DNA from 3 places in the Neorhizobium sp. LMR1-1-1.1 genome. Region 1 is predicted to be linked to each of the others. Evidence: riboswitches for the same ligand, from Rfam matches in the RefSeq annotation. Region 1 holds a riboswitch; each other region holds the start of a gene.
The links. A riboswitch is a leader RNA that binds a small molecule or an ion and turns the genes downstream of it on or off. The one in region 1 is predicted to bind thiamine pyrophosphate.
Positions count from the first base shown of each region.

Region 2: linked by a shared signal. The riboswitch ahead of thiM (hydroxyethylthiazole kinase) and the one ahead of thiC (phosphomethylpyrimidine synthase ThiC) in region 1 are both predicted to bind thiamine pyrophosphate.
Region 3: linked by a shared signal. The riboswitch ahead of thiB (thiamine ABC transporter substrate binding subunit) and the one ahead of thiC (phosphomethylpyrimidine synthase ThiC) in region 1 are both predicted to bind thiamine pyrophosphate.

Region 1 covers NZ_JBEGHE010000036.1:252,052-256,460, forward strand. Annotated here, with positions in the region: gene thiC (phosphomethylpyrimidine synthase ThiC) at 1-1,831, opposite strand, end outside; TPP riboswitch at 1,929-2,040, opposite strand; gene MRBLMR1_RS21580 (ABC transporter ATP-binding protein) at 2,139-3,197, opposite strand; gene MRBLMR1_RS21585 (DUF5060 domain-containing protein) at 3,210-4,409, opposite strand, start outside.
Region 2 covers NZ_JBEGHE010000001.1:1,563,369-1,567,777, forward strand. Annotated here, with positions in the region: gene moaA (GTP 3',8-cyclase MoaA) at 1-274, shown strand, start outside; gene thiD (bifunctional hydroxymethylpyrimidine kinase/phosphomethylpyrimidine kinase) at 261-1,085, opposite strand; gene thiE (thiamine phosphate synthase) at 1,082-1,717, opposite strand; gene thiM (hydroxyethylthiazole kinase) at 1,714-2,529, opposite strand; TPP riboswitch at 2,579-2,675, opposite strand; gene MRBLMR1_RS07545 (methyl-accepting chemotaxis protein) at 2,819-4,409, opposite strand, start outside.
Region 3 covers NZ_JBEGHE010000058.1:117,963-122,371, forward strand. Annotated here, with positions in the region: gene thiP (thiamine/thiamine pyrophosphate ABC transporter permease ThiP) at 1-114, opposite strand, end outside; gene thiB (thiamine ABC transporter substrate binding subunit) at 142-1,146, opposite strand; TPP riboswitch at 1,186-1,291, opposite strand; gene MRBLMR1_RS25770 (VOC family protein) at 1,519-1,914, opposite strand; gene MRBLMR1_RS25775 (response regulator) at 2,016-2,468, opposite strand; gene MRBLMR1_RS25780 (ABC-F family ATP-binding cassette domain-containing protein) at 2,640-4,409, opposite strand, start outside.

The DNA of each region.
Region 1 (4,409 bases):
CCTCACTCCCGGCATTTGCCAATGGGTTTTCCACCGGCATGTAGAGATCACCACCATCGCGATATTTCGCCGCCATCGCCTCAAGCCCCTCCTTCTGCGCCTCGGCGCGGATATCGTGTGAGATCCGCATCGAGCAGAATTTCGGCCCGCACATGGAGCAGAAATGCGCCACCTTGTGTGCGTCCTTGGGAAGCGTCTCGTCGTGGAAATTCCGCGCCGTATCCGGGTCGAGCGACAGATTGAACTGGTCCTCCCAGCGGAACTCGAAACGGGCGCGCGACAGGGCATCGTCGCGCAGCTGCGCCCCCGGATGGCCTTTTGCCAGATCGGCGGCATGGGCTGCTATCTTGTAGGTGATCACACCGGTCTTGACGTCATCGCGATCCGGCAGGCCCAGATGTTCCTTCGGCGTGACGTAGCAGAGCATGGCGGTGCCGAACCAACCGATCATCGCAGCCCCGATGGCCGAGGTGATGTGATCGTAGCCGGGCGCGATATCGGTGGTAAGCGGACCGAGCGTATAGAACGGCGCCTCGCCGCAGGTCTTCAGCTGCTTGTCCATGTTCTCCTTGATCTTGTGCATCGGCACATGGCCGGGGCCTTCGATCATCACCTGGCAATCCTTTTCCCAGGCGATTTTCGTTAGTTCTCCGAGTGTCTCCAGTTCGGCGAACTGCGCGGCATCATTGGCATCGGCAATCGAGCCGGGACGCAGGCCGTCGCCCAGCGAAAAGGTCACGTCATAGGCGCGGGCGATGTCGCAGATCTCGTCGAAATGCTCGTAGAGAAAACTCTCGCGGTGATGATGCAGACACCACTTGGCCATGATCGACCCGCCCCGCGAAACGATGCCGGTGACGCGATTGACGGTGAGGTGGATATAGGAAAGCCGCACGCCGGCATGGATGGTGAAATAATCGACGCCCTGCTCGGCCTGCTCGATCAGCGTATCGCGATAGACCTCCCAGGTGAGATCCTCGGCAATGCCGTTGACCTTTTCCAGCGCCTGATAGAGCGGCACCGTGCCGATCGGCACCGGTGAATTGCGGATGATCCATTCGCGGATATTGTGAATGTTGCGGCCGGTCGAAAGATCCATGACCGTATCGGCGCCCCAGCGGATCGCCCAGACCATCTTTTCCACCTCTTCCGCCATCGACGAGGTGACGGCGGAATTGCCGATATTGGCGTTGATCTTCACCAGAAAATTGCGGCCGATGATCATCGGTTCGCTTTCGGGGTGGTTGATATTTGCCGGAATGACGGCGCGGCCTTCCGCAACTTCGTGGCGTACGAATTCCGGCGTGATGTAATCCGGGATATGCGCACCGAAACTTTCGCCATCCCGCGTCAGGGCTTCCTTCGCAGCCTGCCGGCCGATGTTTTCGCGGATGGCGATGAATTCCATTTCGGGCGTGATGATGCCTGCGCGCGCATAGGCGAGCTGGGTAACCGCACGGCCTGCATTCGCCTTGAGCGGCATGTTGCGGATGGGGAACTCGGGCGTCAGCCGCTCGCCGGTGGCAAAACCGTTATCCTCCGGCTTGACGTGCCGCCCCTCGTATCGGGCGACATCGCCGCGAGAAAGAACCCAGTTTTCGCGCAGGCGCGGAAGGCCTTGGTCGATCGCGACGATATGGGCAGGATCGGTATAGGGGCCGGAACTGTCATAGACTAGGACTGGCGGCTCGCCGGATGTCGGGTGAAGCGCGATCTCGCGCATCGGCACGCGGAGATCGGGATATTCCCTGCCCGCAACATGGATCTTGGTGGAAGCCGGAAATGCGCCCGAGGTAACGGTCGGGCTTTGATTTTTGGCGGCAATATTCATCGTGAGGCTCCAAGTTTCAAGGTTGGAGACCCAGTCCTAGAGCCGGAAAGATGGAAGAACGCCGATCACGGAATCCGGTTTACGGATTTGAGAATTATCGCAGCGTTTTGCACCGTCCCTACGCCAGTATGAACTGGATCAGGTTCAACGGGTCACTGCGCGCGATAGCAGAATCTCAGCCCCTTGACGGGACACCCCTGGTGAATGCGATGAGGCTATGACAGGCGAGCTAGCGGGTCAAGTAGGTGATGCAAGCACCGCGGGAAATCGGAGGGCTCAATCTCGCGGGCTCGCAGTCGGTTTTACCTCAATCGAGCCGCACTTCACTCGCGGGATCGAAGAAGTGGACTTTGGCGGAACTGATCGACAGACGGATCTCCTCACCGGGCGCAAAATCCACCCGGTCGTTGACGACACAGGTGACTTCCGTGCCGCCGACATCGGCCAGAACATGCGTGTCTGCGCCGGTCGGCTCAACCACCTTGATCGTCGCCATGGCGCCATCCTGCGTGCCTACGGCAAAGCCTTGCGGACGGATGCCAACCACGACGTCACCACTGCTTCCACCCTTCGGCAGCGATGGCAGCACCAGTCGCTCTCCGCCCGGAATAAGAAGGGACTGGCCCTCGATCTTGCCGCGCAGAAAATTCATTGAAGGCGATCCGAGGAAGCCGGCCACGAACATGTTATCCGGACGGTCGTACAGCTCCAGCGGGGTGCCGATCTGTTCGACGCAGCCGCCGCGCATGACGACGATTCGATCGGCCATGGTCATCGCCTCGACCTGGTCGTGGGTGACATAGACGATGGTCGACGCCAGTCTCTGGTGAAGCGCCTTGATCTCGGCGCGCATCTGCACACGCAGCTTGGCATCGAGGTTGGAAAGCGGTTCGTCGAACAGGAAGACGTCGGGATCGCGAACGATCGCGCGGCCCATGGCGACGCGCTGGCGCTGGCCGCCGGACAATTGCGACGGCTTGCGCTGCAGGAGCGGGGTCAGTCCGAGAATTTCGGATGCTTCCGCAACCTTCTTGTAGATCTCGGCCTTTTTCATGCCGGAGATTTCCAGCGAGAAGCCCATGTTCTGGGCGACCGTCATCTGCGGATAGAGCGCGTAGTTCTGGAACACCATGGCGATGTTCCGTTCCTTCGGCGACAGCGTGTTGACCACACGCCCGCCGATATCGATACGCCCTGCGGATATGTCCTCGAGGCCGGCGATCATTCTGAGAAGGGTCGACTTGCCGCAGCCTGACGGGCCAACCAGGATGAGGAATTCCCCATCCCGGATGTCGATCGTAACACCCTTGACCACTTCGAGCGCACCAAAGCTCTTGCGCAGATCGGAGACTTGAACCGTCGCCATGATGATACCTCTCTAATGCGTCTTGCGTGGGCGTATGCGCACAGCAAGATATGGCCGGCCCGGCAGCGTCAGCCCGAACGCGGCGGCAAACTGGTTGGTGATATGAGAACCACCGGTAATGCGCTGCGGGTGAACCTTCGGCAGCGGCCCCTTCTCCAGCGGCGTGATGCTCATGTTCCAGACATCGATGAGATCGATTTCCCAGTCGCCATCTTCTTCCGGCAGGCCGAGCGCCCATTCGACCGGCTGATGCTCGCCGAAATAGATGTAACGGACGTCGCCATCCTGAGCCGCGGATACCCGCTTGTAGGTCGTGCCCCGTTCCAGCATGGGGGTCAGGCCATTGACGGCATCCTCCTCGAAGATCTTGCGGAGGAAGTCGATACGCGCCGATGCCTCGCCATGAAGCACGCCGCCCTTTGCCCACCAGAGTTCGTCATTGGCATCGAGGAATGTTTCGCCGTGACCGATATAGCCGCCACGGCAAAGCGTCAGCCAGTAGCGATGAATCAGTTCGTGGCCATCGATATTGCCCCATTCCTTCGGGATATTGCCTTCGTATTCGGGCTCGTCGTTGACGACAGGCTTGCCATAGGCGGCGCGCCAGTCGAGCGTCTTCTTGACGTCCCAGTTCTGGATGCAGACGTGATCCACCCAAGGTTTGCGGTGATCGTAATTCTTGTCCACATCGCCATTGTGGATCGACTTCGGATGGCGCAGCGGATCGCCTTCCTCGATGATCTGGAAGAAGCGGTCCCAGCGTTCCATCGGCTTCGTATCGAGAAGGAAGTCGTATTCGTTGGCGAGCGACCACCAGACATTTCGGTAGGCGGCGATACGCGCGACGATATAACGGAGATATCGGAAATCCTGCTCCTCCGTCATCGTGCAATAGCCCCAGCGGTCATAGGGATGGAAGAGGATGATATCGGCCTCGATCCCCATTTCCATCAGACGGCCGATCTGGTTTTCGAAATGCCGGAAGCATTCGAAATTCGGCCTGTCCATGTCATGGCTGCCATCGGCGCGCTTCTCATAGACGTCGAAGAGCGGCTCGTTGGTGTTGTAGATATAGTCTTTCGGGAATACGCCCATGCGGATCTTGTTGAACGGCGCCGTCTCGAGCGTCCTGAAGGTCTGCTCCTGCAGCTCGACCGTCTGGTGCGTCCAGGCATAGCAGGTCGTGCCGAAGGGCAGGTATGGCTTGCCGTC
Region 2 (4,409 bases), on a different contig from region 1:
TGGACGATTAGGCTTCATCACGCCGATGACGCATAATTTCTGCGAAAGCTGCAATCGCGTACGTCTCACCTGCACCGGCACGCTCTACATGTGTCTCGGCCAGAACGACGCCGCGGACCTGCGTTCCGCCTTGCGCGGCTCTGACGATGATGATTACCTCGCCAATGCTATCGATGAAGCGATCACCCGCAAGCCGAAAGGCCATGACTTCATCATCGACCGCACTCACAAACGCCCCGCGGTCGCGCGACACATGAGCGTCACCGGCGGGTGACCTCATCCTCCCACAGCTCGACGAAATGATTGACCGGCCCGTGTCCGCTGCCGACCGATAAGGTGTCGGCAGCGTTTATAGCCTCGGCCAGATAAGCTTTCGCCAACTTCACCGCCTCCACCATGGATCGTCCCTTGGCAAGTTCGGCGGCAATGGCGCTCGACAGGGTGCAGCCGGTGCCATGGGTGTTCCTTGTCGTCGTTCGCGGCCCTTCAAACCAGGTCACGCCACCAACATCCACCAGTACATCCGGACTGTCGTCGCTGGCGAGATGGCCTCCCTTGATCAGCACGGCACCCGGTCCTTGCTGCAGCAAACCCGTCGCCTGGCTGGCCATTTCCGCCCGTGTCTTAGCCTCATTCTCGCCCAGCAGGACTGCAGCTTCGGGAAGGTTCGGCGTGATGACGGAAGCAAGCGGCAGCAGCCGGTCGATAACCGCTTGACCGGCATCGGAGGCAAGAAGCGGAGCGCCACCCTTTGCGACCATCACCGGATCAAGCACGATCGGAATACCCATTGCATGGGTCTCAAGCAATTCTGCAACGGTGCGCGCAATCTGCGCATTGGCGATCATGCCAATCTTCACCGCATCGACCCTTATGTCGGCAAAAATCGCCTCGATCTGGGCGCGAACGAACTCCGGAGGCAACGCATGAATGGCGGTCACGCCCTGCGTATTCTGGGCCGTCAACGCCGTCAGCGCTGCCATGCCATAAGTGCCGCGGGCGGAAAATGCCTTGAGGTCCGCCTGTATGCCGGCGCCGCCGGATGGATCGGAGCCGGCAATCGACAAGACATTGCGAATCGTCATTTCTTGGCCTCCGCAATTTTATCGGCGATCAATCGTGTGGTACCTTGGGGATCGGGCGATCCGCATATGGCAGATACGACCGCGAGACCCTTTGCCCCTGCGCGAAAGATTTCTTCGACATGTTGAACCTTGACGCCGCCGATCGCCACTGCGGGTATCGGGGATGCCGCCACGATCCGCGCAAGGCCTTCAAAACCGATCGGCTGCTTGTGATCCGGCTTCGTGCCGGTCGCAAAGACCGGGCCGACGCCGACATAATCAACCACCGCCGGATCGACCCGTCGCGCCAGATCTTCCGTCTCTACGGAGAGACCAAGGATTAGCCTATCGCCAACACGCTTTCGAACCTCCGTCGCATTCATGTCTTCCTGCCCGACATGAATACCGTCTGCACCGATCGCGAGCGCGGCCTCCACATCATCGTTGACAATCAGCGACACGCCGGCCCCTGAAAGGGCAGCCTTCAGCTGCAGGCCCGTCGCGATCATCTCTGCGGTCGTTGCCTGCTTGTCGCGCAACTGCACCATCGTTGCCCCGCCCAGCACGGCAAGTCGCGCCGTCTCGACCATGCCGATCACGCGACAAAGATCCGGGTCCAGCACCAGATAAAGGGAAAGGTCGAACTGCTTCATGCCGGTATCACCCGCGCTACGGCATCAACGGCATCCGGCGTCACTTCCGCAAGCAGATCGAGGAAACGCACGGCAAAGGACCCCGGCGCATGAGCGTCCCGTCCCGCCAGTTCGCCAGCTGCAGCAAACAAGGCAAGCGCCGCAAGCGTTGCCTCAAACGGCTTGTCCGGCACGGTTGCTGCAAAACCGCCGATGACACAGGTCAACGAGCAACCGAGCGCCGTCACTTTCGGCATCAGCGCAGATCCACCGAGAACATGAACGGCACGATGACCGTCGGTGACGAAATCCCGTTCCCCGGTCACGGCGACGACACAGCCATGACGAATGGCAAGAGCGCGGGCAGCAGCCTGCGCGGAAGCCACGCTATCACCGGAATCCACCCCCTGCCCCGATGCATGCTCTCCGGCAAGCGTAATGATTTCGGAAGCGTTGCCGCGGATCACCGTCGGCCTGTGCTCCAGAAGCGCTGAAACGGCGGCACGCCGATAGGCGGTCGCGAAATGCGCGACCGGATCGAGTATCCAGGGTTTTCCCGCTTCGCTTGCAGCCTCTGCGGCCTGCTTCATGCCGTCGAAAAAGTCCGGCGAGATGGTCCCTATATTGACGGTCAGTGCCGCCGCTATGCCTGCGAATTCCGCCGCCTCTTCCGGGCTGTGCACCATTGCAGGCGATGCGCCCGCAGCCAGCATCACGTTGGCGGCAATGTTCATCGCGACGAAATTGGTGATGTTCTGCACCAATGGATTTTTCTGCCGCATCGCTGCCAGCAATGCGCCGGGTTTCAATGATTGAGCGGACTCGTCTGCCATCTGCGCCTCCTTTTGAGGCGGAGGTGGACGTGGGGATGCGACGTCAAGAACGAAGACCCGAACGACTCCCTCCGCCAGCATGATCTGGTTCAGGTTCAAAGGGTACTTCTCAGCCCGGCTTTCGCCGGACGCCCCTGTCATGATCAACAACTACCGGATGATGATCCGCGATTCCAGCCTTTTTACTCAAATGCGGCAAGATGCGGGCTTAGCCTTAGCCCCGAAAGCCGCCGTCGTATCTGGCGGCGGCTTTTGAAGTTTCACGAGGTTCTGGGCATCTGCCTTCACGTCATGCGGCGCTGCTACGGTGCAAACGCGGCTGAGGCTCCTGGTAATAGGTCCCGCTGCTGTCGCTGGTCCTGAAGCGGCCGATCTTCTGGGTCAGATCCTCCACCCGGTGACGCAGGCCACGTATTTCGGCATTGTTCTCCTCGACCATGGCGGCATTCTGCTGGGTTATCAGTTCGACGTCGTTGACAGCCTGCGTGACCTGCGTGATGCCGGTGGACTGCTCTGCGGCAGCCGAGGAAATCTGTGCCACCAGTTTTCGAACATCGGTGACGTGAGCAATGATCCTGGAGAGTGCTTCGCCGGTTTCCTCGACGAGCTGCACGCCGCTTTCGACCTGCGTTGCACTTGCCGAAATCAACTGCTTGATCTCGCGAGCCGCACCCGCGCAGCGCTGGGCCAGTTCGCGGACCTCCTGGGCGACAACAGCAAAACCGCGGCCTGCTTCACCAGCGCGAGCAGCCTCGACGCCGGCATTCAGCGCCAGGAGGTTCGTCTGAAAGGCGATCTCGTCAATGACGCCGATGATCTGGCTGATCTTGTCGGAGGAGCGGCTGATCTCGCCCATGGCATTGACTGCGCGTGCCACGACCTCGCCTGAGCGGACGGCGAACTCTTCGGTCTCGTTGACCGATTGAGACGTCTGACGGGCATTGGTTGCGGTGCTGCGCACAACATCGCTCAAGTGGCGCAACGCCCGAGAGCTTTCTTCCAGTGCTGCCGCCTGCTGTTCCGTGCGTTTCGCCAGATCGTCGGCGGAGGCGGAAAGATTGGCCGTACCGCCATTGATCTCCTGCGCCGCAAAACCGACTTCGGACAAAGTCGCACGCAGAGCATCGACAGCCTGATTGTAGGTTCTGGCCATCATGACGAAATCTGCCGGGAGATTTTCGTCCATCCCCGTTGCCAGATCGCCCTCGGCCAGATTGCCGAGCACGCCCGAGAGCGCGGTCAACGCATGCTGCTGATCGGCCGCGATGCGGGCACGTTCGCCGGCACGCTGTTCTGCTTCCGCCGAAGAGAGCTCCCGGGCGGCGGCGGCTTCCTGCTCCAGCCGAACATTTTCTCTCGCAGCGTCGCGGAATACCGTAACGGAACGAACCATGTCACCGATCTCATCGCCACGCTCGCGGCCTTCGATCGAAACCTCCAGGTCGCCGTCGGCAAGACGCTTCATCACTTCGGTCACCCGGCGCAGAGGGCCGCGCAATGTCTCGACCAGCATCAGGCCGCCAGCGATCGCCAATATCGTACCGACCACCATGGCGACGACCGAAAGGTTTGCCGACCGCTCACTGTCTTCCTTGCCGACTTCCTGAGCCTGGGCAACGAAATTTTTCAGCCCGGCCATTGCGCCGGTCAGAGTGGCCGTGGCTTCCGCCCTCTTCTTCTGCCAGTCGGAAGCAATCACGATCAGCTTTGTCGATCCGGCGTCCAGCGATGCGAGAAGCGGCTCCAGCTTCACAGCAAAGCCAGCCATGGTGAAGTTGGTCTTGGCAAGTTCAGAAACACGCGCCGAGACGGTACGCAAACCCGCCGTCGATTCAAGAAGCGGCTTCTGCGAAGCCTCGCTCATCGTACCGCTCATCCGC
Region 3 (4,409 bases), on a different contig from region 1:
ATCGCCATCCCAGGCCAGCAGCGTCGCGATCGCCGTGCCGACAAAGACTATGACGGCGGCAAGCACGACAAGGCCAGCAACGATGCCGCGTCGTCTTTCAGCAGTCGTCAGCAAATGCGATATTCCGCCCGTTTCGACATGTCACTTCTTGCTCATGGCGGTCAGCCATTCGTCGATCCAAGCCTGACGGTTCTTCGCAACCTCGTCGGAGCCGATCAGCAGCGTCTTTTCCGGCTTTACAAGCTTGTCGAAAGCCTCAGGCAGCGGGGCGGCGGCGGCTGGCATCATCCAATTGGTGGTCGGAATGATATCCTGTGCGGCCGGCGATATCAGAAACGTCAGGAAGCTTTTCGCCAGATCCTTATCCCGGGCGTGTTTCAGCATGCCGGCGACTTCGATCTGGATGTAATGGCCGTCCGAAAAACTTGCGGCCTGATAGCGGTCGTTTTTTTCCTCGACCATGTGATAGGCCGGCGAGGTTGTATAGGAGAGCACCATCGGCACTTCGCCCTTGGTGAACAGGCCATAAGCTTCCGACCAGCCGGGAGTGACGGTCAGAACCCGGTCCCTGAGTTTCGCCCAGGCTTCCGGCGCCTTGTCGCCATAGACGGACTTTACCCAGAGCAGAAGGCCGAGACCCGGCGTCGAGGTGCGCGGGTCCTGAATGGCGATCTTCTGCGAAGCGTCCCCCTCGATCAGATCTTTGAGGCTCTTCGGCGGGTTCTTGATCGTTTGCGTATCGTAGATGACGGCGAAGTGGCCGTAGTCATAGGGAATGAACGTGTCGTCTGCATAATTGCCGGGAACCTTGACGGCGCCTGCATCGACGCCGTTCGCCTCGAAAAGGCCGGTGGCTTTGGCTTCGGAGATCAGGCTGGTATCGAGGCCGAGCGCGATATCGGCTTCCGATCCCGTACCTTCCAGCTTTAGACGGGTGAGAAGCGCCACGCCATCGGCAACGCCGACGAAATTGACGGTGCAGGCGCAGGTCTTTTCAAACTCGGCCTTGATCTTCGGGCCGGGACCCCAGTCGGAGGTGAAGCTCTCATAGGTATAGACGGTGAGCGTCTTGTCCTGAGCTTCAGCAGCAAAAGGGGTAAAAAGCATGGCCGTGGCGGCCAGAAGAAAATTCGAAATCCCGCGCATCAGCGCCTCCTCAAAATGTCGATGTGGGGAATAGGCGCTGGTTGCGAGCCGTCTAATCCCTCCGCCGGTGTTAGCCGGATCAGGTTCCGCGGGTTGGCGTTTCGCCTCTCAGCCCAGCAGACGCAGGGCACCCCGTTAGAGCGTGCAAAGATTTACCGGTCTCGCTTCATGCTGGCAAGAGGGGCAACACAATCGTTCTCTTCATGAAAATTCCCCTCTGGCCTGCCGGCCATCTCCGCCAAAAAGGGGGACAAAAAACCGCCGCACCCGCTTGTTTCCAATCGGGCATAAGCGACACGTCGAGGTTAGCCCTCCCCCTTGTGGGGATGGTTGGGAGGGGGCTTTTATCGGTGAGCCGCAATTGCCAGTGGATCACCCACCGGACATGTCCATATACATGACTTCCCAGACATGGCCGTCGAGGTCCTGGAAGCTGCAGCCGTACATAGGGCCCATTTCCATGTTCGGCTTCCATTCGCCACCTCCTGCGGCAAGCGCCTTTGCCTTGAAGCCGTCAACCTCGTCGCGGCTCGATGCGGAAAGGCAGTTCAGCACCTCTTTCGTCTTCCTGGCGTCGGAGATATCGCCATTGATGAACATGCGGAACTTGTCGTGGGTGAGAAGCATCACGTAGATCTGCTCGCTGACGACCATGCAACTTGCGGTGTCATCGGAAAAATCGGGGTTCTTGTTGAAGCCCAGCGCCGTGTAAAACGCCGTTGAAGCCTGAAGATCCGCCACCGGCAGGTTCACGAAAATCATCCGCATGTCGCGATTCCTCCTTGATTATGGACGCCATCAGCTGGCGCCCTTCCTCCAAGGACGAAAGATGCGGCACGGATTCGACAAGTCCATGCCGGAATTTTGACTCAGTTTGCGTTTCCGCGAAAAACCTTGAGTTCGCGGGGAACGATGGCCATGCCGCCGAGGCGGTTGGCGATCGCATAACCGATCGTCTGTTCGACTACTTCAGGCATGACGGGTTTAGTCAGAACGCCGAGTGTTCCTTCTACGCCATCCGCGATATCTTCCGGATTGCCGGTCATGAATACGACCGTGAGGCCATATTGTTCGGCAAGTTCGCGGCCGATTTCCGGTCCCGTCCGGCCATCGGCGAGATTGACATCGACGAGCGCGATATCCGCATGGGCTGCGAGCGAAAGTGCATGCTTGCGGGCATTCGCCAGCCCCACCACCTTCAGGCCCATGTTCTCGATCGTGTCGGCCACGTCGAGCGCAATCAGAAACTCATCCTCGATAATCAATACGCGCTGATTCATCGCCTCATTTGCCAGCCGACGACGCGATACACTTGTCAGCATTGGACATCTCCAGAGTTCATCTCGGTTTTGCCAGTTGCATGTTTTAGCAACCTGACACGCACCAAACGCGATGAATGTCTGGATTGTTCCGGGGCGAGACACTGATTTTCTTGATTAAATATTTGTTAAGGCTAACAAATATTTAATTTTCGGATGCCTGTCGCATCGTGCTCAACCCTCGATTTCCTCGCGCAACATTTCCAGCTCCAGCCATTCCTCCTCCATTTGGGTCAGCTTTTCGCGCAGCTTTTCCATCTCGGCAGCCAACTTGTTGAAGCTTGCCGGGTCCTTGGTGAAGAGGTTGGGATCGGCCATCTTCTTTTCTCGCAGAGCGATCTCGGCTTCGGCCTTTTCCATTTCCTTGGGAATATTCTCCAGCGCGAACTTCTGCTTGTAGGAGAGCTTTCCCTTGGCTCTGGGTGCGTCGGAGGAAGAGGCTGCGTTTTCGGCCTTCGGCTTTTCGGCTGCTTTCTCCGCCTTTTTCCGCTCTTCCTGCGCGCCCTTGCGCTGCGCCAGCATGTCGGTGTAGCCGCCGGCATATTCGATCCAGCGGCCATCGGGCGCATCCGGGGTGGCCGGGGCGATAGTCGAGGTCACGGTCCGGTCGAGGAAGTCACGGTCGTGGCTGACGAGGATGACGGTGCCGTTATAGCCAGCGACGATTTCCTGCAGCAGGTCCAGCGTCTCGATGTCGAGATCATTGGTCGGTTCGTCGAGGATCAAGAGGTTCGAAGGCCTTGCCAGCATGCGGGCCAGCATCAGACGGGCGCGCTCGCCACCCGACAGGTTCTTGATCGGCGTGCGGATCTGTTCAGGCTGGAACAGGAAATCCTTCATGTAACCGGCAACATGGCGCTGTTCGCCGTTGACCAGCAGGGTCTCGCCGCGACCATCGGTCAGATAATGGGACAGGGTATCCTCGGGATCGAGGTCCTCGCGCTTCTGGTCGAGGGTTGCGATTTCCAGGTTCGTGCCGAGCTTGACCCAGCCGCTGTCGGGCTCCAGCTGGCCGGTCAGCATCTTCAGGAGCGTTGTCTTGCCGGCGCCGTTCGGGCCGACCAGACCGATGCGGTCACCGCGATGCACGCGGATGGAGAAGGGCGCCACGATTGTGCGCTCCTCGTATGCCTTTGTGATGTTTTCGGCTTCAACGACCAGCTTGCCGGACTCGCGACCCTCGGCAACCGAGGCCTGAACGCTGCCCTGCGGTCCGTTATGGCCGCGATAGGCGGCGCGCATTGCCTGCAATTCGCCAACACGGCGCATGTTGCGCTTGCGTCGTGCGGTAACGCCGTAGCGCATCCAGTGCTCTTCGCGCTCGATCGCCTTGCCGAGCTTGTGCTGTTCGATCTCTTCCTCTTCGAGAACCTGATCACGCCAGGCTTCGAAATGGCCGAAGCCGCGAGACAGCCTTCGGGCGGTGCCGCGATCGATCCAGACCGTGGCGTTGGAGACCTTTTCAAGAAAACGACGGTCGTGGCTGATGACGACAAGTGCGCTGCGCGTCTTGCGCAACTCGTCTTCCAGCCATTCGATGGTCGGCAGGTCGAGATGGTTGGTCGGTTCGTCGAGCAGAAGGATATCGGGTTCCGGTGCCATGACACGGGCAAGTGCTGCACGGCGCGCTTCGCCGCCGGACAGCCGGTTCGGATCTTCTTCGCCGGTCAGGCCCAGATGTTCGAGCAGATAGGTGACACGATAGGGATCGTCGCCCGGACCGAGGCCCGCTTCGGCATAGGCCTGCACGGTCGAATACCCGGCGAAATCGGGAGCCTGTTCGAGATAACGGATCGTCGCAGATGGATGACGGAAAACTTCGCCCGACTGCGCCTCGACCATGCCGGCCGCGATCTTCATAAGTGTCGACTTGCCAGAGCCGTTGCGGCCGACGAGGCAGATGCGGTCACCCGGTTCCACCTGCAGGCCTGCGCCGTTCAGCAA